DNA from 2 places in the Halobacillus sp. B23F22_5 genome. Region 1 is predicted to be linked to the other one. Evidence: predicted binding sites of a transcription regulator. Region 1 holds the regulator's gene; the other holds the start of a gene.

What was found. Region 1 encodes LexA, which represses DNA repair genes until DNA is damaged. Its sites were predicted from a motif close to CGAACATATGTTCG; they were not measured.
Region 2: a site for LexA is predicted at 2,952-2,965, ahead of ACGTN9_RS13685 (YhjD family protein). Genes of this name have one in related genera too.

Annotation. Positions count from the first base shown of each region.
Region 1 is NZ_JBIEKI010000004.1:94,390-102,490, forward strand. Features, by position in the region: gene tkt (transketolase) at 1-465, opposite strand, end outside; gene ACGTN9_RS07510 (DUF896 domain-containing protein) at 640-873, opposite strand; gene ACGTN9_RS07515 (YneB family resolvase-like protein) at 945-1,604, opposite strand; gene lexA (transcriptional repressor LexA) at 1,911-2,531, shown strand; gene ACGTN9_RS07525 (hypothetical protein) at 2,605-2,919, opposite strand; gene ACGTN9_RS07530 (YusG family protein) at 3,201-3,440, shown strand; gene glnA (type I glutamate--ammonia ligase) at 3,583-4,914, opposite strand; gene ACGTN9_RS07540 (MerR family transcriptional regulator) at 4,936-5,340, opposite strand; gene ACGTN9_RS07545 (methionine gamma-lyase family protein) at 5,465-6,721, opposite strand; gene hflX (GTPase HflX) at 6,741-7,976, opposite strand; gene ACGTN9_RS07555 (AAA family ATPase) at 8,049-8,101, opposite strand, start outside.
Region 2 is NZ_JBIEKI010000010.1:61,927-70,027, forward strand. Features, by position in the region: gene addB (helicase-exonuclease AddAB subunit AddB) at 1-199, opposite strand, end outside; gene ACGTN9_RS13670 (MFS transporter) at 285-1,427, shown strand; gene lepB (signal peptidase I) at 1,509-2,051, opposite strand; gene ACGTN9_RS13680 (TVP38/TMEM64 family protein) at 2,105-2,752, opposite strand; gene ACGTN9_RS13685 (YhjD family protein) at 2,983-3,372, shown strand; gene ACGTN9_RS13690 (competence protein ComK) at 3,320-3,838, opposite strand; gene ACGTN9_RS13695 (hypothetical protein) at 3,962-4,105, opposite strand; gene ACGTN9_RS13700 (DUF3939 domain-containing protein) at 4,171-4,644, shown strand; gene ACGTN9_RS13705 (SCO family protein) at 5,654-6,244, shown strand; gene ACGTN9_RS13710 (fatty acid--CoA ligase family protein) at 6,383-7,921, opposite strand; gene lplA (lipoate--protein ligase) at 8,079-8,101, opposite strand, start outside.

The sequences.
Region 1 (8,101 bases):
ACAGATACAATACGTATAGTGATCGACTACATGATGGTCTTCGGTATTATACTTGGCCGCAAGATGCGCTTCAGCCATTGCCATACCAGTGGACATGGAAATGCCCTGACCTAATGGGCCTGTCGTTGCCTCTACACCATCCGTATGACCAAACTCCGGATGCCCTGGTGTCTTGGATCCCCATTGACGGAAATTTTTCAAATCCTCCATGGTAACGTTATAACCGGAAAGATGAAGCAAGCTGTATATCAACATGGAACCGTGTCCTGCTGATAACACAAAACGGTCACGATTGAACCAGTTTGAATTTTTAGGGTTGTGGTTCATATACTCCGTCCAAAGCGTATAAGCCATTGGAGCTGCCCCCATCGGCATACCTGGGTGGCCGGAATTAGCTTTTTCTACGGCATCGATTGTCAATGTCCGTATCGTGTTGATAGATGTCTGTTCGATTGTGTTTGACATGGAATAATCCCCTTTCTCGCTCTGCATTATGTACCATCTATAATCCTATAATGAAAATGGGATATAGACAAGCATTGTCACCTGATTTTAAGATTTTACTTTTGAAGTTTTCCCTTGCATTGGAAATTTAAACAAAAAACAACCGTACTATTATGTACGGCTGTATGGGGAAGATTAATGTTTTTTTTCATTACGCTGCATCCGCTTCACTTTTTCCGGTGTTACATCATTGCCTTCCGGATCGACTACCTTCATACTCTTCAGTTGGTTTTTAAAGGACTTACGTACGTTGCCTAGATATTCTTTACGTAGTTTTTGCTGTTCATCTTTTTCCGCTGCAGTCAACGATTCTTTTTTTGATTTATTGGCTAATTCGTTTATACGATTAAGTTTTTCTTTGGATAACATATTGACACACTCCTTTTATGAGCCCTGAACTAAAAAGACAAGTGCCGTTAGACCCTTGTCTTCATTATATATTAACTTTTATCAGCTGTTATTTCAAGCGAGGTGTATTCCCGGTAGCGTCTATGGACCGTGGCCTTTGAAACATCATAGCCCAGCCCGCGTAACGTAGCAGCGATTTCCTCGAAAGTCAGTTTATTATTACGAAGCCGGACAACCTCCTCAATCGGAAACTCAATCCTTTCCCGTCCCCTTGCCAAATGCTGATTGGTAAGGTTGTCACCCGGGTTATAACCCCTTTCCATCGCTTTATTCATTCCGCGCTTTATTTTGAGGTTATGGATTTTCCGCTGGTACTCCTCCACTATCCCGACGATTTGCAACACCATCGAATCTGACTCTGACAATTGCAATTCTCCCTGATGTGTCAAAGACAGTACTTGTACGTTCATTTTTTGAAGCTGGTGAAACAGGGCAATCTTCGTGTTCCCCCTCCCCAGCCTAGTCTCATCCTGGATCAGTAAACCCTCTGCCTTTCCTTCAGAAAAACGGTCCAGCATTTGAAAAACACCTTCACGTTCAATTTCATATCCGCTCGCTTGCTCTTTAATTATATCCATCACTTCCATGTTCTCTCGTTCTGCCATGGCAAGCAACTCCGATTCCTGTCTCGCTAAAGAAGTAACTTGAGCTTCTTTTTCTGTACTGACTCTGCAATAGATTATTACTTTCATGTCTGCGACCCTTTCTGCGTGTTAATACGAACAATAAACTACATAGACCATTTTAGCTGCTTATGGACATCGCAGCATATAAAAATACCAGACTCAAAATGAAAAGAATAATATAAGTCATGTCCAATTTAGATAGTTTATCAAACATTTTAACCCCTCCATACAGAACTTTTGTTCGCGTTTGTTAGTTATAATTATATACGAACATTCGTTCCTGTCAAGTGTATATTCGAACGAATGTTTGTATTGTTGAAATCATCATGGTACAATGTGGTTAATAAAAACATATGTACGAGGTGTGCTTATATGAGTAAATTATCGAAACGGCAACAGGAAATATTGAAATTCATAAAAGAGGAAGTCCTCGCCAAAGGTTATCCACCTTCCGTGCGTGAAATTGGCCAGGCTGTCGGATTGGCATCCAGTTCTACTGTTCATGGACACCTTGCGAGGCTGGAAAAAAAGGGATTCATCCGACGTGACCCAACGAAACCAAGAGCCATCGAAGTGTTAGAATTAGAGGAAGAACAAAACATTCCAAGGAGCGAAGCATCCTATGCTCCTGTTATTGGTAAAGTAACCGCTGGTACGCCGATAACTGCTATTGAAAATATTGAAGAATATGTACCTTTACCACAAAATTTAGCTGGGGAAGAAAACACTTTTGTCCTTGTTGTCGAAGGTGAGAGTATGATTGAAGCAGGTATACTTGATGGAGACATGGTAATTGTAAAACAGACGCCAACCGCTCAAAATGGAGAAATCGTCGTCGCCATGACAGAAGATGAAGAAGCGACAGTCAAACGCTTCTTCAAAGAGAAAAACCACATTCGCCTGCAGCCGGAAAATGCAACCATGGACCCGATCATCCTGCATGATGTCTCGATTCTGGGTAAAGTCGTAGGTTTATATAGAGCAATTCACTGATCATAATCTCTATATAAAAATAGAAGAGCCCTGTATCCCGGGAAGGGATACAGGGCTCTTCTTATTTCCCTGGCTAAAACAGTTTACCAGGCATAATACCAATAAGTTGCTCATCATAAATAACCAAATGATCCACTTTAATTAACTCACCTTCAAAAGAATGTATGATAACTTCCTTTACATACGTGAAATTGTAAGGTTTATAACGACATGCTGACTTATCAGACCGATGTTTCAAATCGCTGTGTCGATTTTCTTTTAACTCCCCTGGTATACCCTGAACAAATCCAAATTCTGTGATAAAGGTAAGAACCTCTTCACCTCTCCTGGTTTTCATAATCGATTCTAATTCTCTGGTAATTGATTTCGAATGGCGAGTAAAACTCATGCATGTCATCTCCTTTCGAAAACAATTTTGACAGGGGATTCTATTAGTCCTGCATGTCTTGGGCTTCTTAACATTCTTTAACAATGCATTTACAACAACTTAAACCTGCCTGCCCCAGCGTAAAAGCATAGAACGATATTTCAATAAAGTATACAGGACTAATTAACTGAAAAATCTATATATTCTGAATATGTGTTGATTTTACCTGAAAAAATTATTATAATACCATTTATATATTTATTTACGTTATTTGAATCAAGATTCTAATAAGGAGGAATGGAATGAGAAAAGAAGAATTGCAGATGGTGGATATAACAGATAGTATCAATGGAAAGTTAGAAGAAGGAAATATGAATCTCTACCTCTATAAAGAAAAAATCGGACGGATTCTCATGTCTGGACAAGAGAATCGTTATGAAATGTCAGAGGGCTTTAAATATCATAACGGAAAAATCTATCGCATGCATAAAATAACAGATATCAAACAATATGTTACTGATTGTGACCTCGGCTGGTGTTAAATCAAGTTAGAATGTAATCTTTTAATAATGAAAGAAGCCATTGATGAAAAAATCAATGGCTTTTTTTACGGACTTAAATATGAAGATAATACGCTAAAATAAAAAACCCCCTTGATACCAATAGTACCAAGGGGGATGCTTATTAATATACGGATAGATACTGCTCACGTTCCCAAGGGTGGACTTGTGTACGGAACATATCCCATTCGATTTCTTTCGCTTCGATAAAGTGCTCAAAACAGTGTTCGCCAAGTGCGTTCACTAAGATTTCATCTTGCTTAAGCAGCTCTAACGCATCATATAGAGTAGCTGGCAGATCTTGTACGCCGTTCTTCTCGCGTTCTGTTTTGTTCATAACATAGATGTTGCGATCGACCGGTTTTGGTGCTTCCATCTTATTTTCCACACCGTCTAACCCTGCTGCCAACAATACAGCCATTGCCAGGTAAGGGTTCGCTGCAGGATCGACACTACGTACTTCGATACGGGTACTTAGGCCGCGGGAAGTTGGAACACGAACTAACGGACTACGGTTTTGTCCTGACCATGCAACGTAACAAGGAGCTTCATAACCAGGAACAAGACGCTTGTAGGAGTTTACGGTCGGGTTCGTAATAGCTGTGAAGTTTGTTGCGTGCTTGATGATACCTGCAGTGAACTGGTAAGCAACGTCTGATAGTTCAAGCTCGCCTTCTGTATCGTAGAATGCATTTTGCTTTCCTTTGAACAAGGACATATTCGCGTGCATTCCGGAACCGTTGACACCGAATAACGGTTTAGGCATGAATGTAGCATGCAGTCCGTGCTTGCGGGCAATTGTTTTTACAACCAATTTGAAAGTTTGGATATCATCACAGTGTTTGACTGCATCTGAATATTTAAAGTCGATTTCGTGCTGTCCTGGTGCTACTTCGTGGTGTGATGCTTCAATTTCGAAGCCCATTTCTTCTAATTCAAGTACGATATCGCGACGGCAATTTTCACCTAAGTCAGTCGGTGCAAGGTCGAAATAGCCACCTTTGTCATTCAACTCCATGGATGGTTCGCCGCGCTCATCAAGCTTGAATAAGAAGAATTCCGGCTCAGTACCAATATTGAAAGCGGAGAATCCAAGTTCTTCCATCTTTTGCAGGTTCTTTTTCAAAATGTAACGTGGATCCCCTTCAAAAGGTGTCATATCCGGATTATAGATATCACAGATAAAACGTGCCACTTTACCTTTTTCGGAAGTCCAAGGGAAGACCACAAATGTCTCGAGGTCAGGAATTAAGTACATATCAGATTCTTCGATACGAACGAAACCTTCGATAGAAGATCCATCAAACATCATTTCATTATCCAATGCTTTATCAAGCTGACTCAAAGGAATTTCGACGTTTTTAATAGTTCCAAGCATGTCTGTGAATTGTAGGCGAATGAATTTTACGTTTTCTTCTTCAATTTTTTTAAAAATTTCTTTTCTAGTTAATCCCATTTATAGTTTTCCTCCTATTTTTTAATGGAAGAATCGTGATAATTCTCCCTGTCTTAACGATGATTTACCGTGTCTTCCAGCTGTCAATAATTCCTGCTGGAGCATACGGCGAAGCTCTTTCTCAGAAAGATCATTGTGGATTTCTTCGACTTGCTCTTGATTCATCGGTTCATTTTCAGGTGCTTCCTGCATCGACAGAACCTGTTTGATTCCTGCAAGATTGATGCCTTTTTCAATCAATGCTTTTATTTCAAGCAGACGATCAACATCATTGAAGGAAAATAATCTGCGATTTCCTTCTGATCTCGCTGGATGGACCAAATCGTGTTCTTCGTAATAACGGATCTGCCTGGCTGACAGGTCTGTCAAGGATTTGACTATACTAATCGGGAATAACGGCATCGAACGTCTAATTTCATCACTCATCGATCGCTACCTCCCTTTAATGTGATACCTTAATTATACCAATGAAACATCATGTGTCAAGAGATGTTAAGAAATCTTACATATAAAATTAAAAAAACTGAAATGAACTTCTCCATCTCAGCTTTTACCCTATTTCGATTTGATGGAAACCTGCCTCAATGATTTCTCCGAGAGCAAGTTTCACAGCAATCTTCACGTGTTCATACGTAAGTCCGCCTTGCACAAATGCCATAAATGGTGGACGGATTGGTCCGTCTGCCGTCAATTCCAAACTCGCCCCCTGGATGAATGTGCCTGCCGCCATGATGACATCACTTTCATACCCAGGCATAGCACTCGGGTATGGGGTGACATGGGAATTGACTGGTGAGTATTTTTGGATAGCCTGGCAGAAAGCTACCATTTGTTCTGCTGTATCGAAAGAGACAGCTTGGATTAAGTCTGTACGAGCTGCATCAAAGGGGGGAGTGGTCGTAAATCCTGCATTCTCTAACAAATTCGCAGTGAAAATAGCACCCTTCAAGGCTTCTCCGACCATGTGAGGCGCCAAAAATATCCCCTGGTACATTTCCTGGAGACTGTTCAGACTGGCACCGACTTCTTTCCCGATGCCCGGAGCTGTCAGTCGATAGCTGCATAATTCAATCAAATCTTTCCGGCCGGCTATGTATCCCCCAGTACGCACAATTCCACCACCGGGATTTTTGATCAGGGACCCTGCAATCAAGTCCGCCCCGACATGGGGTGGTTCTTCTGTTTCTACGAACTCTCCGTAACAATTATCTACAAAAATGATTGCTTCCGGGTGAATAGAGCGGACTTCCTGAATCATTTCGGCAATGTCAGCGATTGAAAAAGACGGTCGGTCCGCGTACCCTTTCGAGCGTTGGATGGCGACTACCTTTGTCTTTTTATGAATCGAGGATTTTACCTGCTCCATATCCACTTCGCCTTTATCACTAAGCGGGATGGCCCGGTAGTTGATGCCGTAGTCTTTCAAGGATCCTACATCTTTTCTGTTAGACCCGCTGACTACCTGCTCAAGTGTGTCGTAAGGATTGCCGGTAATATATAACAATTCATCCCCGGGTCTCAACACCCCAAACAGCGCGGTGGTAATCGCATGGGTGCCGGAAATGATCTGGGGCCGCACTAATGCGTCTTCTCCGCCGAATATTTCAGCATAAAGCTCCTCCAGTGTATCTCGTCCATAATCATCGTAGCCATACCCTGTCGTAGGGTTGAAATGGCTGTCTGAAATCCTCAAACGGCGGAAAGCTTCTAACACCCTTTGTTGATTTGTCTCCACAATCGTTTGAATAGTGGTATGCAATGGGCGGATTTGTTCTTCTGATTGAGCTGCAAGTTTTTCGATATTCATAGTAGTCGTTACTTCCTTTTTATAATAATTGATGTTTCATTGGGTGGTCTGGATGGATGGCTCCGGCCAAAACATATCCTTCTCTCTCTTCATCAAAATGAAACGAGGAAACGATACTTTCTCCTTTCAAACGCTGCAGTTGTTTTCCATCACCCGCAGGAATGAAAGTATGGTAGCTGTCCCATTCTTTCATCAATGTTTCTTCTATTTTATCCTGAATACGTTTGATATCAATCGGATCATGCACACTTACCGTAATCGACGGGAAAGCATGCGGAATGAAATCGCTGGATAATAAATCTATCTTATTGTAAACGGTAAGCATCGGTAAATGGTCTGCCTTCAATTCACCTAACAGTTTCAATACTGTCTTTTCATGCTGCTCATGATCCGGGTGAGAAGCATCCACCATATGAAGGATAAAATCGGCTTCGGTTACCTCTTCTAAAGTAGATCGGAAAGCGGCAATCAGTGTTGTCGGCAAGTCCTGGATGAACCCCACAGTATCTGTTAAAAGCACTTGCAATCCGGAAGGCAGCTGAAGCTGGCGGGTCAACGGATCCAGCGTAGCGAATAAAAGGTTTTCTTCAAAGGAGTCACTTTCTGTCGCTCGATTGAAAAACGTTGATTTTCCGGCATTGGTATAACCGACTATCGCAATCTGGAAAGCTTTGTTTTCCTTACGCCTTTTCCGGTACTGTTCACGCTGCTTCACAACTGTAGAAAGCCGCTTCTTGATATCATCTATCCGGCGTCTGATATGGCGGCGGTCACTCTCGAGCTTTGTTTCCCCAGGACCTCTTGTCCCTATTCCGCCCCCCAGTCGGGACAATTCAGTCCCCTGTCCGGCAAGCCGTGGAAGCAGGTATTGAAGCTGGGCTAATTCCACTTGAAGCTTACCCTCTTTCGTCTTGGCGCGCTGGGCGAAAATATCTAAAATCAGCTGGCTGCGGTCAATGACTCGTACTTCCAGTCTATCGGTGATATTTTTCAGCTGACCTGGGGAAAGCTCTTCATTGAAGATAACTAGATCGATTTCATTTTCAGAAGCGTAAGCTTTGATTTCCTGCAGTTTTCCTTCTCCTAAGTAAGTAGCAGGATGGACGCGGTCCCGTTTTTGAATAAAGGTGTTTTTAACTACACCATCAGCTGTCTCGGTAAGTGATTGCAATTCTTCCAACGAGGAATGGAACCGCTTATCATCCTGTCTGGTTTCAGCTCGTGCTACCAATATTACCTGTTCTTTTTCTGCCATTATTTCTACCTCTTTCCATGGACGGTATCTCCTACCATCATATCAAAAGATCATTAGCTTGGATAATGATTATCATCCCCAACCTTCTTCAAATATAATATCTTTCGCTTCCAGGGTCATCAATG
Region 2 (8,101 bases), on a different contig from region 1:
TGAACACCTGAGCCCGGATCGACCCTTCGATGCCGTCTCTTTTCAACAAGGCGTACTCCTGCTGGAACGTCATCTGGTCGGGTACGAGATAGATGATTGGCGGTCCCTTTGGATCCTCTTTTAGCTTTGCTTCTATTTCTTCCATGACGGCGGAGCTTTTTCCTGCACCAGACCGTCCAAGTATGAATCGGATACCCATCGATCGGTTTCCTCCTTCTTCATGCACACTGTGGTCTCCATTACATATCGTGAATTATATTATCGCAACGAGAGGATGACCCGTTATGAAGCAAGCCTTCCAGGCGATGGTTCTGATAGCTTCCGGAATATTCATCGCAAGCAACCTGTATACCATGCTCCCGCTTCATCCTGCTCTCGCTGAACATTTTGGAACCAGTCCGGCCTGGACTTCTCTGACCAGCACGTTGTTCATCATTTGCTACGCAGTCGGGCTGTTATGCTTCGGCATCCTTTCCGATGTCTATTCCAATGCCCGCATCCTTCAAATCGGCATGGCTGCTGTCGTGGCTGTGACAGGCATCATCGCCTTGACCGATTCTTTTGGTATGCTGTTGTTTTTACGGGCAGTGCAAGGTTTTTTAGCAGCAAGCTTTGCGCCACCCGCCTTCAGCTATACCTTCAAACAGTTTTCAGGTTCGCGGCAGTCCTTTGTAATCGCCATGATCAATACCGGCTTTTTGTTTGCCGGTATTTTTGGTCAGCTGGTTTCCGGTTATTTCGGGTCATCTTACAGCTATCAAATGGTATTTGTCTTTTTCAGCTTTTGTTACTTGAGCTGCGCTGTTCTGATGGTCGCAGCTTTACGTCCTCCTGACAAGGTAGACAGAAGGAAAGCAGCGATTTCGCTTACTACCATTCTATCATTTTTCAAGCAATCTTCCTTGCAAAAACTCTACCTGATCAGCTTCTTTCTACTTTTTACCATCATGTTATTCTACAGCAGCTTCGAATGGTTTATCGAAAAGAATCCAAAAGGGCTGCCACTGACCCTGCAGCAATTTCGCATGCTCGGTTTGATCGGAGTGATTCCTGCTTTTTTCGTGAGTCGCATCCAAAAACGTTTGCCTCCTGCTGTTCTGCTATGTCTGTTTCTTAGTCTGATGATGGCGGCATTTATCCCGGCCATGGTCGTAATATCTACAGGGACATTGGTTTGGGCGTCGGTCATGATGGTGGCTTCGACCTCGGTGACTATCCCCATGGTCATCGTTCTGATCGGGAGCTTAGCCGTCAAGAATAGAGGGAGTGCTCTTTCCATCTATTCTTTTGTACTGCTAACCGGTGCAAGCGCCGGCTCATTCCTTTCTCCTTTTTTACCATTGGAAACTGCTGTGTATGCCATTGCAGTTTTATTTGCCTGTCTAACCCTGATCGCGTACCGCTTGATTTCCGAAAAAATTTGTTGAGAATCATAAAATTCCTTCAAAAAAAGAAAACCCCTGCCGGCAAATAACTGCCATCAGGGGTTTTCGAATAAGCTTTTTTAATTAAAACTGGATCGCCAGCTGTGACATCGGCCAATACCGGACATCGACTTTCCCAACCACACTGTCCATCGAAACAAATCCGAAGTAGCGGCTGTCTAAGCTGTCCCGCCGGTTATCACCCATCACGAACAAATGACCTTCCGGAACCTCGCTTTTACCTGTCACTTCTTCCAGTGTGAAGTCTTTGGTGAATAACTTTCCGTCGTTTGGACGCAGCGCATCCAAATATTTTTCCGGCTGAGCTTCGCCATTTATATATAACGTATCATCTTTGAACTCAATGTGATCTCCCGGTACGCCGATCACCCGCTTCACATAATCTTCTTTTTCATTAGCATGGAAAACGATCACGTCGTCCCGATTGATTCCCTGCCAGTCGTAAATCACTTTATTAACCATCAACAAGTTTCCGTCATACAATGTCGGTTCCATCGATTCTCCGTCTACAATGTAGCTGGCAAACAGATAATTACGGAACAAAAATGCGATCAATAACGCGAAAAGTACTGTACGGAAAACACGCCAAAATTTCTTCTTTTTCATAACTATGCCTCCAGGGTGTGTGCTAACAACATCTTACCCTGTTTTGACAAAGTCTAATCGTTTTGATAACGTTTCCGCTCCGCTTTTTTCTGAAGCCACTTTTCAAGAAATTTCCCAAGCACCCAGAATAACGTGATACAGACTGCGACAACAATTGTTTTTACTGGATTCTGTGCGAAGGAAGTAATGCTTTCCCCAACATAAGCGATGGTGAAAATCATCACCGATTTTCCTAACAGGACGGCCAGGACGAACTGCTGCCTGCTGACATCAGATAATCCAGCCACGACATTGATAATTGCCGATGGTGAAAAAGGAAAACACATCAATAGAAACAAAGGACCGAAACCATGACTCTCGACCCAGCGTGTCACCTTCCTCACCTGCTTTTGATCAGCGATGAACTTCATGAAGCGCTTTTTTCGGAGACGCCGAATAATGGTGAATACGATGATCGCTCCGACACTCGAACCAATCCAGGAATAAAGAAATCCTTTCAGCAAGCCATATGCCACGGAATTGGCTAAAACGAACATTACTAATGGAAGGATAGGCAAAAAAGCTTCAAACATCGGCAGCAGAATCCCAGGCAGAGGACCGAGAGCCTCGTACCTTTCCAATTGCGCCATAATATATTCATAAAGCCTGTCATCTTCATACATTTGCTGGAATTTATCGAAATTCAGGGTATAGATATACATCAAAGTAGCTCCTTAGCTTGTGCAATTCATTCCTCTGATTCCATTTTAATCAAAAATAGCCGGTTTGACTATTGATTGATGCAATGGATTCTTTCATCTATAGCTTACCCTAATTTCACCAGCCTCAGTGGCGGGCTTCAAAATTTTCCAGAAAAAAACTTGCATACTTTTTTCCCGTTCGTGCTATAATACCTATATCAGAACACATGTTCGCAACGGAGGGAAATGTCATGCGCTATTTGAAAGAAGAAGAGCTGGAGGTCACCTCCCGCTACCTATTCCTTTCGATGGCTCTCGTGGTCATCCAGCAGGACCGCCGGCATATCGAAAAGGGTCAATTTAAAATCAAGGAGCATTATTTGGAGTTATTAGGGAAAATGGAATACGAAGCCCGTACCGAGCGGAGAGAGCTCCGTGCCCGCATGGACCGGGAAAAGCTTCAGGTAGTCCAGGTCAGCAAAAATGATTCCTTCACTTCATTCCTGTTCCTCGCTCATGGCTATGAAGAAAAACGTAATTACTTCAACCCGGCTATTCGCAAAAAAGTTGAAAATATCCTGTATGAACTTATGCAAAAGGCTCTGCGATCTGCTCCGCAGTATACACAGAAGAATGCTTGATCCGGTTTTCCAGTAAGAAACGGAACTGTGCAGTACGCTGAATTTGATTGGCAATCATACCGGGAGAAACGGGAACGACAATCGAGGTGCCATTGGTGAAATGAATGGTGGTATTGTATCCGTCGTTGCTATCGAAGGAGTGAATATGACTGTGGGCGATCCAGGAACAGTCTTTTCGTTTCGGGGATATGGTAGGAAAGAAATAAATGCCCATCGATTGGGAAATGACGATCGGCGGCTTATGGGTGAAACCGGCGACTTGTTTAGTGCCAGCTAAGCGCCCTGGCAGACTGGCGGCGAAATAGCGGCACGCTTCATCGACAAGCCGGCTTGGGTGGACTGGAATTTCGCGTCTCGAATGGGTTTCGATAACCTCTGTTGTCACTTTTCCATACGGAGTGGTCGTTGCAAGCAGTGCTAGGGTCTGGGAGGTGATTTCGAAATCACCTTTTTTGGTTGGATTCATTCATGTCATCTTCCTTTCACAATCAAGAATAATTTGTGCTCTTTAAATGTACCAGAAAACATGAATAAAGTCCTAATTTTTCGCAAAAGTTTTTCAATTTTTCATTGAAATTTAATCCTTCTGCTATAATTGTGCTAAAGGATTCTGTCTTGCCTCCAGTTCTTCCCTGTGACCGTCATGCCAGCAGTCATCGTCCGGCCAGCCGAATTCAGGGTTGATACAGGTATAGATATCAAGCTCACGGTCATTATTTTGCCCATTCTCCATTTTACACACACCTCCCCTGTTAGTGTGTGCATGACGGGCGTATTCTAAACAAGGAGGGATGATGAATGTGGAAGAAGAAAAAGAAGACAAAAAGCCCTTCAAAGCCGACAGAAGTTTATGAAGAGCGCAGCATTTCGATTCATGAAGTACGGAAAGCGGTCAATGCTTATGCCAGCCAGCTTCCAAAAGGTGTCGAACTCAGCGTCATCATAAAGGAAGACTTGACGATTGATTATGACTTAGTCGCCCCTTTTCTGAAAGGGATTCCGATAGAAACTTACTATATGTCACGGGAAACTTATGAAATTTTTCCCGAGGAAGAAAAGCAGCTCGCCATCGACCTTGATAATGTCCAGCGTGCAGTCGATCAGTATATGAAAGCCACGAAAGAACTTCCGATTATTGAGAATGATCCTTACAAACGGGTAAGCTATTATAAGCTCGAGACATTAAAGCTGCTTCCTTACCGGCCTGATCGCGATTTCTACATTACGGATGAAGAATTCCTCATCACTTACCAATCCCCCTCAAAAAAATAAACGAGAACTCCTCGCAGCACATCGAGGAGTTTTTTTATGCAAAGGCTTCGCTAAGCGTTGTTGGTATTTCCTTAGAGGCTTATTCAACAAAAGGGCCGTATAATGGAAAACTCGATTTCGAGATATATTGTAGTTTACGGGCTCCAGGAAACGATTCGCTTTCCGCGGGCGTGTGCTGAGTCTCCTCAGGCTTCGCCTTGCGGGGCCTCAGCTATCACTCAACTCCCACAGGAGTCTCACCGTTTCCCTACGCCTATTACCTTAGGAAGTTGTCGAAATCACCCTTATGGAATCGCCCTATGATGTTGAAAAAATAAGTTGGCTTCTGTATATCCTTTATAAATTAGTCAGGAAGATGGATTTAGTTGTACACTATTCTCTTTTTGAAGGGTCCGTTTAGTACAAAACTGGCTGGATGGGAAGGGAAACGACGAGACTCCCGCGGGAGAAGGGGCTAGGCGAGATCCCGTAGGGCTTTAGCCCGAGGAAGCTTGCCAGGTCCCCCGCAGGAAAGCGAGTTGTTTCCCTATCCATCCTATTCCGTTCATGGTAACGGACCCCACTATCTCGAAACTGATTGTTCATGTAAAGGGGGAATAAGTGGAATAAAAAAAGGACCAATATCCAAACGGTGGATATTGGCCAAGAGACGACTGGTTAAACTTTTGAGTGAGGGAATTAAATCCATGAAAAAGCTTGGGAAAAGCTTTTCCATTGCAGTTGCCGATCGCCATCAGGTGATCAACAACTAACTCATATTTTTATTCTAATATATCCCGCCTAGTCCTTCACCGAAAAGATATTGCGGTACACCGCAAATGCCATTGCGTTATTTCTAGTTTTTGTCATAAAATTCTCATTTATTTGAATTTATTGTTATTGAAATGGGATTTTGTGAATTTCATTTTCAATCTTTTGTCATCAGTTCGTCACGAGTTTCCCCTATATTCCCTGCTATAACATTGTATGATAAGAATATATTCCATTCGTAGACGCAGGGGGAGTAATTATGAAAAAAAGATATTATGCAATGTTTGCTGGTATCATTGCCATTGGTATTACCATTGGCATCTTGTATCTGGAAGTTTGGCGTGATTCAGGGGTTCAGCTGCCAAAGGATATTCTGCTTGAAACGGTATCAGCAGAAAGCTATGATTTTGAAAACATGGAGCCTAAAGTCCGCTTGATTGAATTTTACTACACCAAGTGTCCAGACGTCTGCCCGCTGACTACCCAGCGAATGATGCATTTAAGGGAAATGTTGAAAGAAGAAGGCGTCTATGGCAAAGAAGTAGAATTCATCTCCGTGTCCATTGATCCTGAAAACGATACAGCGGAGCAAGTTAAAAAATATATGGACACGTACGCCATCAGTCCTGAAGAAGAGGGGTGGACTTTCCTGCGTGGCTCACTTGAAGATACGAAAGCTTTCGCGGAACCCTTCCGATTCCGTTTCCAGGACCGTGGAACAGACTATATTGTCCACGATTCTTTTACTTATTTGATTGACCAGGATAACTACCTGATTGAGAAGTTTTCCATGGGCGAAGGATTTGATAAAGAAAAAGTGTTCAAACGGATTATGAGGACAGTTGACTGATTCCTCGCTGACACACCCATCTTATTCAATTATTTCGACTTTAGTCATAATCACAGCGGAAATAAACATAGGGATGAGAGTCAGTTTTGAAAATAAGAGAGACAAAAAGGAGGGCCGCAACGGGACCTCCTTTTGTAATTATTGAGCAATTTTATCTCGCAGATTTTTACGTAAAATCTTACCGGTCGTATTCTTAGGAAGCTCTTCTAAAAATTCGACGCTGGTCGGCACTTTGTATTTTGCGAGATGTTCACGGCAATAGGTGATCACCTGTTCTTCATTTAAATCAGGATTGTCAGAAACGACAAAGCTGATCACGCTTTCCCCGGAATCCGGATGGGGAGCTCCGATGACTGCTACCTCAGAAATGTTTGGATGCTCATACAGCACTTCTTCTACTTCCCGCGGATAGACATTATAGCCGCCGACCAGAATCATATCCTTTTTGCGGTCGACGATATAGAAATAGCCTTCATCATCCATTTTCGCCATGTCGCCGGTATATAACCATCCGTCTCGAATCGCTACCGCTGTTTCTTCCGGCATTTTGTAATAGCCTTTCATGACATTCGGTCCTTTGACGACCAGCTCGCCGACTTCTCCTGGTGCCACTTCTTCACCAAGCTCGTCTACAACTCTGTTCTCGACATTCTTGATATTCTTCCCGATCGAACCTGGCTTTCTTGGACGATCAAGCGGGTTGAAACAGGTAACAGGACTTGCTTCGGACAACCCATAGCCTTCCGATACAATGACATCGAATTTTTTCTCGAACGCTTTGAGAAGCGCAACCGGCATGGAAGCACCACCGGAAATACAAAGCCGGTTGTGCTTGAATGTCTCTTCCATGCCATCGCCTGTCTGTAAGAGGTAATTATACATCGTAGGCACCCCTGCGAAGACGGTGGCCTGCCATTCCTTTGAAATTTTGAAAACTTCCTGTGGCGAGAACTTCGGCACAATCAGAACTGTTCCTCCGTTCATCAAAGGTCCATTCAAAGCGACGGTCAAACAGAACACATGGAACATCGGAAGCGCTGCGATGACCCGATCATCATTTGTAAATTCCAGATAATCAGCGACATCTTTGGCGTTGGAGTAGATATTTTTATGGGTAAGCATGGCGCCTTTCGGCTTTCCTGTAGTGCCTGAGGTGTACAGAATAACTGCAGTTTCGTTATCATCCAGCTGCGGACGATCCAACTCCAGGCCGCCTGCTTCCACCGTTTTTGTAAACGATTTCATTTTTTCGCCCAACGAAGACTGTTGCCAATCCGGTTTACCACCTGTTTCCCCAACAAAATAATGCTCAATTCCTGGAATTGCCGCATCCATATGCTCGAATTTCTCAAGCAGGACATCCATTGTGATGACACCTTTCACATCACCATTTTTCAAAATGTAGCTCATTTCATCGACCGTATAGATCGGATTTATTGGAATGACGGTTGCTCCGATCCTTAATGCCCCATACAATCCAATAATGAAATATGGACTGTTGCCTGCCACTAATGCCAGGTGATCACCTTTTCCATAGCCGAGCTCCTTCAGACTGGAAGCAAATTTCGTGACGGCACCTTCTAATTCCCGGTAGCTGGTTTCTTTGTCCTGGAATATGTAAGCTGCTTTGTCCGGTTGCTGTTTGGCCGTCAACGACAACTGATCACTAATATTCAAGCATGATTCCCCCTTTTTCCATTGAATGAATGAATGATCATTCACCATATTGTAAAAAATATTCATTCTAATTATAAAATACTGAAAACTTTCCTGCAACCACGGATGCTTCATCCCCTTTTAAAAAAGACCCCTCATCAAGGGGTCTTCCAAGCTATCAATAAATAATATTCAAAAAGT